Regions from separate parts of the Arthrobacter sp. 05N425 genome, predicted to be linked through region 1. Evidence: predicted binding sites of a transcription regulator. Region 1 holds the regulator's gene; the other holds the start of a gene.
The links. Region 1 encodes LexA, which represses DNA repair genes until DNA is damaged. Its sites were predicted from a motif close to TCGAACANNTGTTCGA; they were not measured.

Region 1 (4,411 bases):
TGGCCGTCAGCGCCTTCGAGGGCCTGGCCGTGCTGCCCGAATACGACGTCGTGGTGGTGGACGAGGCGCACGAACTGCAGGACCGGGTCACGGGCGCCGTGTCCGGCCAGCTGTCCGTGGCCATGGTCCACGCCGCCGCCTCCGGCGCCCGCAAGCACGCCGGGATCACGGTAGATGCGCTCAATAACGCCGCGTCCAACCTTGAGCTCGCCATCGAGGGCGTTCCCAGCGGCCTGATGCCGAACGGACTGAACAGCGAACAGCTCGACTGCGTGGACCAGCTGCGCGACGCCTGCCGCGCCGCGCTCTCCGATTCAAAGGGGGACAGCGCCAACACGGCCGACGGCGGCCGGCAGCTTGCGCGGTCCCGGCTGATGGTGATCCTGGAACTGTGCGAACGGCTTCTGGCCGCCAAGGAGAACCGCGAGGTGGTCTGGTTCTCCCGCAACAGCAGCTTCGACCCGCAACAGGGCTACTCGCAGCCCGATGACTCCGCGCCGGCCCTGATCAACATCGCCCCGCTCAGCGTCGCCGGTCGGCTCCGCGAGGGACTGTTCGCCGACCATACAGTCGTCCTGACATCGGCAACCCTGGCGATCGGTTCGGCTTTCGAGCCGGCGGCCGGAGGGCTCGGCCTGGTGGGCCCGGGCGCACCCAGCTGGACGGGCGTCGACGTCGGTTCGCCCTTCGAATATCCGAAGCAAGGCATCCTCTACGTTGCCAAGCACCTGCCCAAGCCGGGCCGGGGAACATCCCCGGAAGCCCTCGATGAGCTCGAGAAGCTGATCCGTGCCTCCGGCGGCGGCGCCCTGTGTCTCTTCTCTTCCCGGCGCGCCGCCGAGGATGCGGCCGAGGCGATGCGTCCCCGGCTGGGCCTGAGCATTCTCTGCCAAGGCGAGTCGACCATGACCGCGCTCGTGAAGCAGTTCGCCGATGAGCCGGACACCTGTCTCTTTGGCACCATGTCGCTCTGGCAGGGCGTCGACGTGCCCGGGAACTCCTGCCGCCTGGTGGTGATTGACAGGATCCCGTTCCCGCGGCCGGACGATCCATTGATGACCGCCCGCTCCCGGGCTGTGGCCCAGTCCGGCGGCAACGGCTTCATGAGCGTCTCGGCGACCCACGCGGCCATCCGCCTCGCCCAGGGCGCCGGCCGGCTGATCCGTTCGACGTCGGACAAGGGCGTGGTGGCGGTCCTCGATTCCAGGCTGTCCACCGAACGGTACGGAGCGTTCCTCCGGGCCGCCCTGCCCCCCTTCTGGCCCACTACCGACACCTCGGTGGCCTTGGCCGCCCTGGAACGCCTCGCCAAGGAGAGCCCCAAGCAGCCCGCCACGTAACCGGTGAAGCGGCCCGCCACGCAGGCTGCCGTCGGCCGGGGCCGGGCCGGGGGTATGTGGGCCGGCGCTTGCGTTCCCGCCCGCTTTTCCGCGCCCGGGACCGGCACTGCCGGGTCACCGCGGCACCGCGCGGGCGGGCGCGCTGTCAGTGTGCCAAGAACCGGGCGGGAGCGCAGAAGGCCCCGTCCGGAACTGCGGACGGGGCCTTCGAGCTGCCGGGAGATGGGCCGGCCGGAGAGTGGTGTGGCAGGGGCGCTACAGGGAGCGCAGCACCGAGACGACCTTGCCCATAATGACGGCATGGTCGCCGAGGATCGGCTCGTACTGGGTGTTCTGCGGGAGCAGCCAGGTGTGGCCGTCCCGCTGGCGGAACGTCTTGACCGTTGCCTCGTCATCGAGCAGGGCGGCCACGATGTCCCCGTTGACGGCATCGTTCTGACGTCGGACGACGACCCAGTCGCCGTCGCAGATGGCGGCGTCGATCATCGAATCGCCTGCCACCCGGAGCATAAACAGTTCGCCGTGGCCCACCAGTTGGCGCGGCAGGGGCATCACGTCCTCCACCACCTGGTCGGCCAGGATCGGCCCGCCGGCGGCGATACGGCCCACGAACGGCACCATGGCCGTGTCCGTGGCGCTGGCAAGCTCCGAGACGGCGAGGCCGCCGACAGCCCGCAGGCCGCTGGACTTCTCCACGCCGGAAATCCTGGTCGTGCCTTCATCCAGTGTCAGCGGCATGAGGACTTCCATGGCGCGCGGCCGCTTGGGGTCCCGCCGCAGGTAGCCGAGCTTTTCCAGTTGCGAGAGCTGGTGGGTGACGCTGGAGAGGCTGGCGAGCCCGACCGTGTCGCCGATCTCGCGCATCGAGGGCGGGTAACCGTTGTCCGTCACGGAACGCTGGATGGTCTCCAGGATCTTTTTCTGCCGGACGGTCAGGCTTTTCGGCGCCCGGCCGGTTTGGGGGCTGCGCTGGGAAGCCCTCCCGCCGGCGGCTTGTGCTGCCATGTTCGCCATGCCTTTCCATTCCGCCCGGCCGCTGTGGCTACCGGGACCTGCCGAGCTGAAAATGTCAGACCCCGCTGATCAACTGATGTTCATCAACACAAGTGGTTGTCCTGTGATTCAAAAGTAGGCCAGCCGACAAGGTTTTTCAAACATTTGTTCTAGCGAGTCTCGACAATGTTCGTTCATAAGTGCTAAAACAGGAACAGCGAAGTTCGAATATGTGTTCGAAGCTTCACCCTTGGGTCGGTCCGCTGGTTTCGGTTCTGTATTCGAAGTTTCGGGTTTGAGGGTTCGCATTCAAGGGTTTTGCGTTTGAAGGTTAGGCCGGTTGGCGGCAGGTACGAGGAGTACGCCGGGCGGCACAGGTATTTCCAGTGGCACAGACAAGTCCAGGAGGGCTCAGCTCATGTCAGCAGTAAGCGCTATTTCCGGTTCGCTGGTTTCCATCCCCATGGAGGCCGCACCCGCGGCACCAGCCCGGCAGGCTCGGCTGCGGCTGACCCGCCGCGGTCGGTTCGTCTTCTTCGGGCTGCCGCTGGTTCTGTTGGCCGTGCTCGTCCTGTCACTGTCCGGCTTCCTGAATGCTCCGGCCAAAGCCGCCGACTCGGCCGCGGAGCTCTCGCTCACCCCGACGGTCACCGTTACGGTCCAGCCGGGGGAGTCACTCTGGGCCATCGCCGGTGCCGTCGCCCCGGAGCGCGACCCCCGTGACGTGGTCGCCGACATCGTTCAGCTCAACAACCTCGGAGCCGGCCGCGTCCTCCCCGGCCAGCAGCTCTACGTACCCTCCAAGTAAGCCCTACCCGGGCGAGTGGCGCGCCGGGCCATCGGTGCCGCCGGGCGGCCATTCGCGGTCACAGTTTCGGGGCGGGGCCGGGTCTCACTTAAACTGGGCAAGTGACTGACCAGCTAGAGCGCCTCAACCGACTGCCCCTCCGGACCAATCTGCGGGGACTGCGCCCCTACGGTGCGCCCCAACTGGATGTCCCCATCCTGCTGAACGTCAACGAAAACACCCACGGAGTCCCGGCGGACGTCCGCGCCGCCATCGCCGAAGCCGTGACGGAGGCCGCTGCGGGACTGAACCGCTACCCGGACCGCGAGTTCACCGAACTGCGGGAAGCCCTCGCCGAGTATCTCGGCCACGGACTGGACGCCACGAACATCTGGGCAGCAAATGGCTCGAACGAAGTACTGCAGCAAATCCTCCAGGCCTTCGGTGGCCCGGGACGGACCGCGCTCGGCTTCCCTCCCACTTACTCGATGTACCCGCTGCTCGCCGCTGGCACAGACACCGAATACATCGTCGGTGTACGCGCCGAGGACTACGGGCTGAGCGCCGACTCGGCGGCCCGCCAGGTCAGGGAGCTGAAGCCCAACGTCGTCTTCCTCTGTTCGCCGAACAACCCCACCGGCACGGGCCTGGGGCTTGACGTGGTCGAGGCGGTCTACGAGGCCGGAGAAGCAAGCCAGACCATCGTCATCGTCGACGAGGCCTACCACGAGTTCGCCCACGACGGGACGCCGAGCGCCCTGGCGCTGCTGCCCGGCCGGGAGCGGCTGATCGTCTCACGCACCATGAGCAAGGCCTTCGCCCTGGCCGGCGCCCGGCTCGGCTACATGGCGGCGGCGCCGGAGGTGACGGATGCCCTGCGGCTGGTCCGGCTGCCGTATCACCTCTCCGCCATCACCCAGGCGACGGCGCTGGCCGCCCTGCACCACCGCGTCGCGCTGATGGCAGACGTCGAGGACATCAAGCGCCAGCGGGACCGGATCGTGACGGAGTTGACCCGGATGGGCCTCAAGCCGGCCGCTTCGGATTCGAACTACGTTTTCTTTGGCGGCCTCGAGAACCCGCACGAGACCTGGCAGGGTCTGCTCGACGCCGGCGTCCTCATCCGCGACGTCGGCATTCCCGGCCACCTCCGCGTGACCGCCGGAACTGAGACGGAAACCACAGCGTTTCTGGAAGCCCTGGAACGGATCCTGACCGGCCACGAAGTACAGTCCGCCTAGACTTAAGCCAGGACCCACGCACACCGCCCCGTTCGCCGGGCGCCCGCCAC
Region 2 (4,411 bases), on a different contig from region 1:
CCGGGCCAGCCCGCAGCCGGTCATGACGTCGAAGGTTTTGAGGATCTGCTCATGGAAGACGGTGACGCCGTGCGTCTCCTGCAGCACCGGCTTGAGGTCCGGGTGCGGGTAGACCTCCGGCGCGAAGCCGTGCCGGTGTTCCAGGAAGGGCCGGACCATGTCCGACTTCATCGGCCCCGGCCGGAACAGCGAGATGTCGATGATGAGGTCGTTGAATTCCCGGGGCGCCAGCTTGCCGATAAGTTCCCGCTGGCCCGGGGATTCGATCTGGAAGCAGCCCAGAGTGTGGGTGCTGCGGATCAGCTCATAGGTGGGTTCGTCGTCGAGCGGGACGGCGTTGAGGTCGATGCGGCCGTCGGCTGCGATGTAGTCCGGGCCGGCGCCGTCCGGGCCTGCGGGGTGGCGGCCGGCCGCCACCACCWCGGCCTTGGACGGGTGCAGCCGGATCACCTCCCGGACCGCGAACGCCATGGCACTCTGCATCCGGACGCCAAGGACATCGAGCTTGAGCATGCCCATCGGATCCATGTCGTGCTTGTCGAACTGGCTCATCGGCAGGCCCAGGCCGCTGGGCTGCACGGGGGTGCGGTCCAGCAGTGTCGCATCGCCCAGGATGACCCCGCAGGGGTGCATCGAGATGTGCCGCGGCAGCCGGTCCAGCCGTTCGGTCAGGTCCACCAACAGGTCCAGTTGCTGGTTTTCGGTGAAGTCCCGCTGCTCCACCCGGCCGGCGAATTCCTTCAGCTCCGGCTTCTCCACCAGGGCCTCACGGAAGTTCCGGGCCGAAAACCGCCACAGCTGTTTGGCGATCTCGTCGATGTCGCCGCCGTCCATGCCAAGGGCCAGGCCGGCGTCGCGGACGGCCCCGCGGGCGCGGTAGCCGTTCTGCATGCTCATCAGCGTGACGCGTTCGGAGCCGAAGCGCTCAAAGATCCTCCGGTAGACGTTGTGCCTTTCGGCGCTTTCGACGTCGATGTCGATGTCCGGCAGGGTGGCGCGGTCCCGGGACAGGAATCGTTCAAAGATGAGGTCGTGCTGCAGCGGGTTGACCTGGCTGACATCGATCAGGAAATTGACCAGGCTGGAGGCGCCCGAGCCGCGGGCTGCCGCCCGGACCCCCATGTCCAGGATCATCCGGGACACTTCGGCCACCGTCAGGAAATAGGAGGCAAAACCAAGACTGTCGATGATCCGCAGTTCGTGCTCCAGCCGGGCGCGCATTTCTTCGGCTGGCTTGCCGGCGATCCCGGGGAAGCGTCGGCTGATGCCGGCCTCGCAGCGCTGCGTGAGTTCCACGAGCGGGTCCCCCGCAATTCCGATCACCGAGGCCTCCGGGACCACGGGCTGCTTCCATCCCATGTCCGTGACCGGATCCATCCGGCAGCGGTCCGCGAGCGCCTCGGTGTGTGCCAGCAGGCTCTTGAGGTCCGCGGCGCCGTAGCCGGCGGCGTGCATGATTTCCTGGCCCAGCCGCAGCATCTGCGCGGAGGATTTCAGCCAGGCCTGCCCGTTGGGTTGCAGCTGCGGCGCGGCGGAGAGCTCGGGCAGGGATTTCAGTGTCCGGGCGGAGTCCAGCACGTCCGCCGTCGCGGCACCGTCCTCGGCACAGTAGCGCACGGCGTTGCTCAGCACCGCGGGGACTGCGTGTTCCGCGGCGAGCTTGAGCATTCGCACCGCGTGGGCCGTGCTCAGCGGCTCGCCGGGCGGGCTGAGCTGCGAGACGACCTCAGCGGCGAGAGTTCCCGCCGGCATGGCGTCCAGCCAGCGCTTGAAGAACGTGCGGGGCCGGAGGTAGCGCCGGCCGCCCATCGCGCGGCCGACATCGGAGTCCGGGCCGATCAGCACGGTCAGCACCGGTTCGAGGGTCTGCGGGTCGAGGGCACGGGAGGCCAGTTCCGCCCTGGTCACGGCGACGGGCACCATTCCTCCGGCCCTGCCCGTGGTGCGGGCGTGGGCGTCGGAGACCAGCCGGCACAGCGCCCGGTAGCCGGCGCCGCGGTTGTGCCCGTGCGCCAGTACGACGACGCGGCCGCCGAGCTGGGTGCGGAGGTCGCCGTCGTCGTCGAAGACTGCCAGGTCCACCCCCACGACTGGGTCAAGCCCTGCCGCCATGCAGGCTTTCAGGTGCTTGACCGTGCCGTAAAGCCCGTCACGGTCCGTGCAGGCGAGCGCCGTGGCCCCGTCCGCGGCGGCGGCAGCAGCCAGTTCCTCCGGCCAGGACACCCCGTAATGGGCGCTGAAGGCGGTGGCAACGTGCAGGTGGGTGAAGCTCATGCCGACTCGGGCTTCCTGATAGTGCGCAGGGCATCGTGGATCCGCAGCAGCCGCCAGCGACCGCTGCCCAGATGTCGGCTCAGGTCCAGGGTGAGGGTGTCCTCCGGGTTACCGGCGTCCCGGACCTGGATCCGCCAGATCTCGTGGTCCACCAGTCCCGGGCCGCTGCCCAGCGGAGCCCGCTGCTCCTCGGCCCACCACTGCCGCCGCTCAAACCAGCGGACCGGTTCGGCGCAGACGTCGTAGTGCCGGCCGCCCCAGTCAAGGGACAGCGGCTGGCCGGACGGGGTGCACGCGACGTCCACCGACTCGCTGAACATCCCCATGGTGCCTCCCGGAATACGCTGACCTCTGGCAAGAATCTTGAGAGGGTATTCGAATATATCTTCGAACAATTCAAGTCTACGCCGGGCCCGGGACAAAACCTAGATGGGGGTGGACGGACGCAAGCGCAGGTAGCAGGATTGAGCTATGAGCTCCCATAGCGCACTCCTGAAGCACGTAAGCATCGCCGCCAAGGATTCAACCTTGGTGGCGAAGTTCGATATAGACGGGAATATCCCGAGTTCCGGGGCCTATGTGGTGGGGCTCGTGGCGGCCACCCCGGACCATTCGCACCAGCGCCGGATGGAAATCGAGTTCATGAACGGCGAGGCAGTTTCTTTCTTCTGTTTCAGCCATGACGGCACGGAAGAGAACTTCGACCTCAAGGGTGTGGAGCACTCCGGCAACACCATCACCGGCAACTTTCCGCTTAGCACGGTGATGGGGCTGGCCAAGGGCCATCTGATGACGGCCTACAGCGATTGTGAGGGCCGGGAGTACCAGGCCAACGTGCCCGTCGAAGAGTCGCTCTAGCTGAGTCGACCAGCCCTAGCTGGAGGCTTTGTAGACGTCCAGCTCAAGCCGGATGAAGGAATCGATCATGGCCCGGTAGGTCTGTTCGACGATCTCGGTGTCGATGTCCTTCTGCTCAGCCGTCGCCTTGACGTGTTCTAGGACCCGCTCCACGCGGCCGGGCGCCCGCACCTCGGCACTGTCCGCCTTCAGGGTGCCGGCAATCCGGATGAGCCGTTCGCGCCGGCCGATCAGCGCGACGATCTGCTCGTCCACCTCGTCGACCGCCACCCGCACGGCGGCGAGTTGTTCCTTATCGGCCTGGGCGTCTTTGGCGTCACGGTGATGTGTGGACATGTGCATGACAGTATCGAACGATGCAACCACGAGTCGACTTCATCTCATTGGGTGTCCGCAGCGTTGACGCCTCGCGCCGCTTCTACGTGGAGGGCCTCGGGTGGCCGGTCCACCGGGAGGTTTCCGGCGAGGTGCTCTTCCTGCAGGTCAACCACGGGCTTATCCTCTCGCTCTGGGACGCCGGGCAGATGCAGGCCGAGGCCGCCACCGATCCCCCGGCCGGCATCCCCTGCATCACCCTGAGCCACAACGTGGGCAGCGCTGACGAGGTGGACCAGGCGATGCGCCAGGCGGAGGCCGCCGGCGCCGTCGTCGTGGCCGCGCCGAAGACCCAGCCCTGGGGCGGCTATACGGGCTACTTCGCGGACCCGGACGGTTTCCGCTGGGAGGTCGCCTTCAACCCCACTTGGACGGTCGACGCCGGCGGCAAGGTCACGGTCTAGTCGCCGCCGATGACCTGGCTCGAAAACACTTCTGCAGACGGGCCGCCCGCTGCGACGAATTCTTTCAAAAGGGCAAGCCCCACTGAAAGCGGCAGGGAGAGTCTTCCCCGGTACTGGGGCTCGAGCATTGTTTCCGGCGACGATCCCCATTCGCTCGGTTCACCCACAAGCCTGGTGAATGTCCGTCCGCGAACGAACGGTCTCTCGAGTTTCCCCGTCATCCGCTGTTCCAGAACGTGCGAGTCCACGGAGAGCAAACTCAATGTCATGAGTTCGGGACGCGCCGCCTTTTCAAGCCAGCGTCCGAAGCCTAGGAAGTAGCTCTCTTGGATCTCACTGGCCAGAACTCCAGCTTCTTCCTGCAACTCACGGTTGGCCCCGTTGGCCGCCAGTTCCGCCAAGGGAAGCGAAGCGCGGCCCTGAAAATCCTTGGGCTCCAGCGCACCCGAGCCACTCGGAGCCAACTGACCGCCGCTGTTTAGGTTATGAATTCCTTGATC

Region 2: AC1DGE_RS02005 (DUF6504 family protein) is a predicted target of LexA. The motif match lies at 2,650-2,665, and genes of this name have one in related genera.

The regions. Positions count from the first base shown of each region.
Region 1 covers NZ_JBFTMU010000013.1:48,964-53,374, reverse strand. The annotation lists gene AC1DGE_RS14190 (ATP-dependent DNA helicase) at 1-1,340, shown strand, start outside; gene lexA (transcriptional repressor LexA) at 1,596-2,345, opposite strand; gene AC1DGE_RS14180 (LysM peptidoglycan-binding domain-containing protein) at 2,797-3,141, shown strand; gene AC1DGE_RS14175 (histidinol-phosphate transaminase) at 3,243-4,361, shown strand.
Region 2 covers NZ_JBFTMU010000001.1:441,045-445,455, forward strand. The annotation lists gene AC1DGE_RS02000 (DNA polymerase III subunit alpha) at 1-2,274, opposite strand, end outside; gene AC1DGE_RS02005 (DUF6504 family protein) at 2,271-2,600, opposite strand; gene AC1DGE_RS02010 (hypothetical protein) at 2,746-3,132, shown strand; gene AC1DGE_RS02015 (chorismate mutase) at 3,148-3,474, opposite strand; gene AC1DGE_RS02020 (VOC family protein) at 3,489-3,911, shown strand; gene AC1DGE_RS02025 (hypothetical protein) at 3,908-4,411, opposite strand, start outside.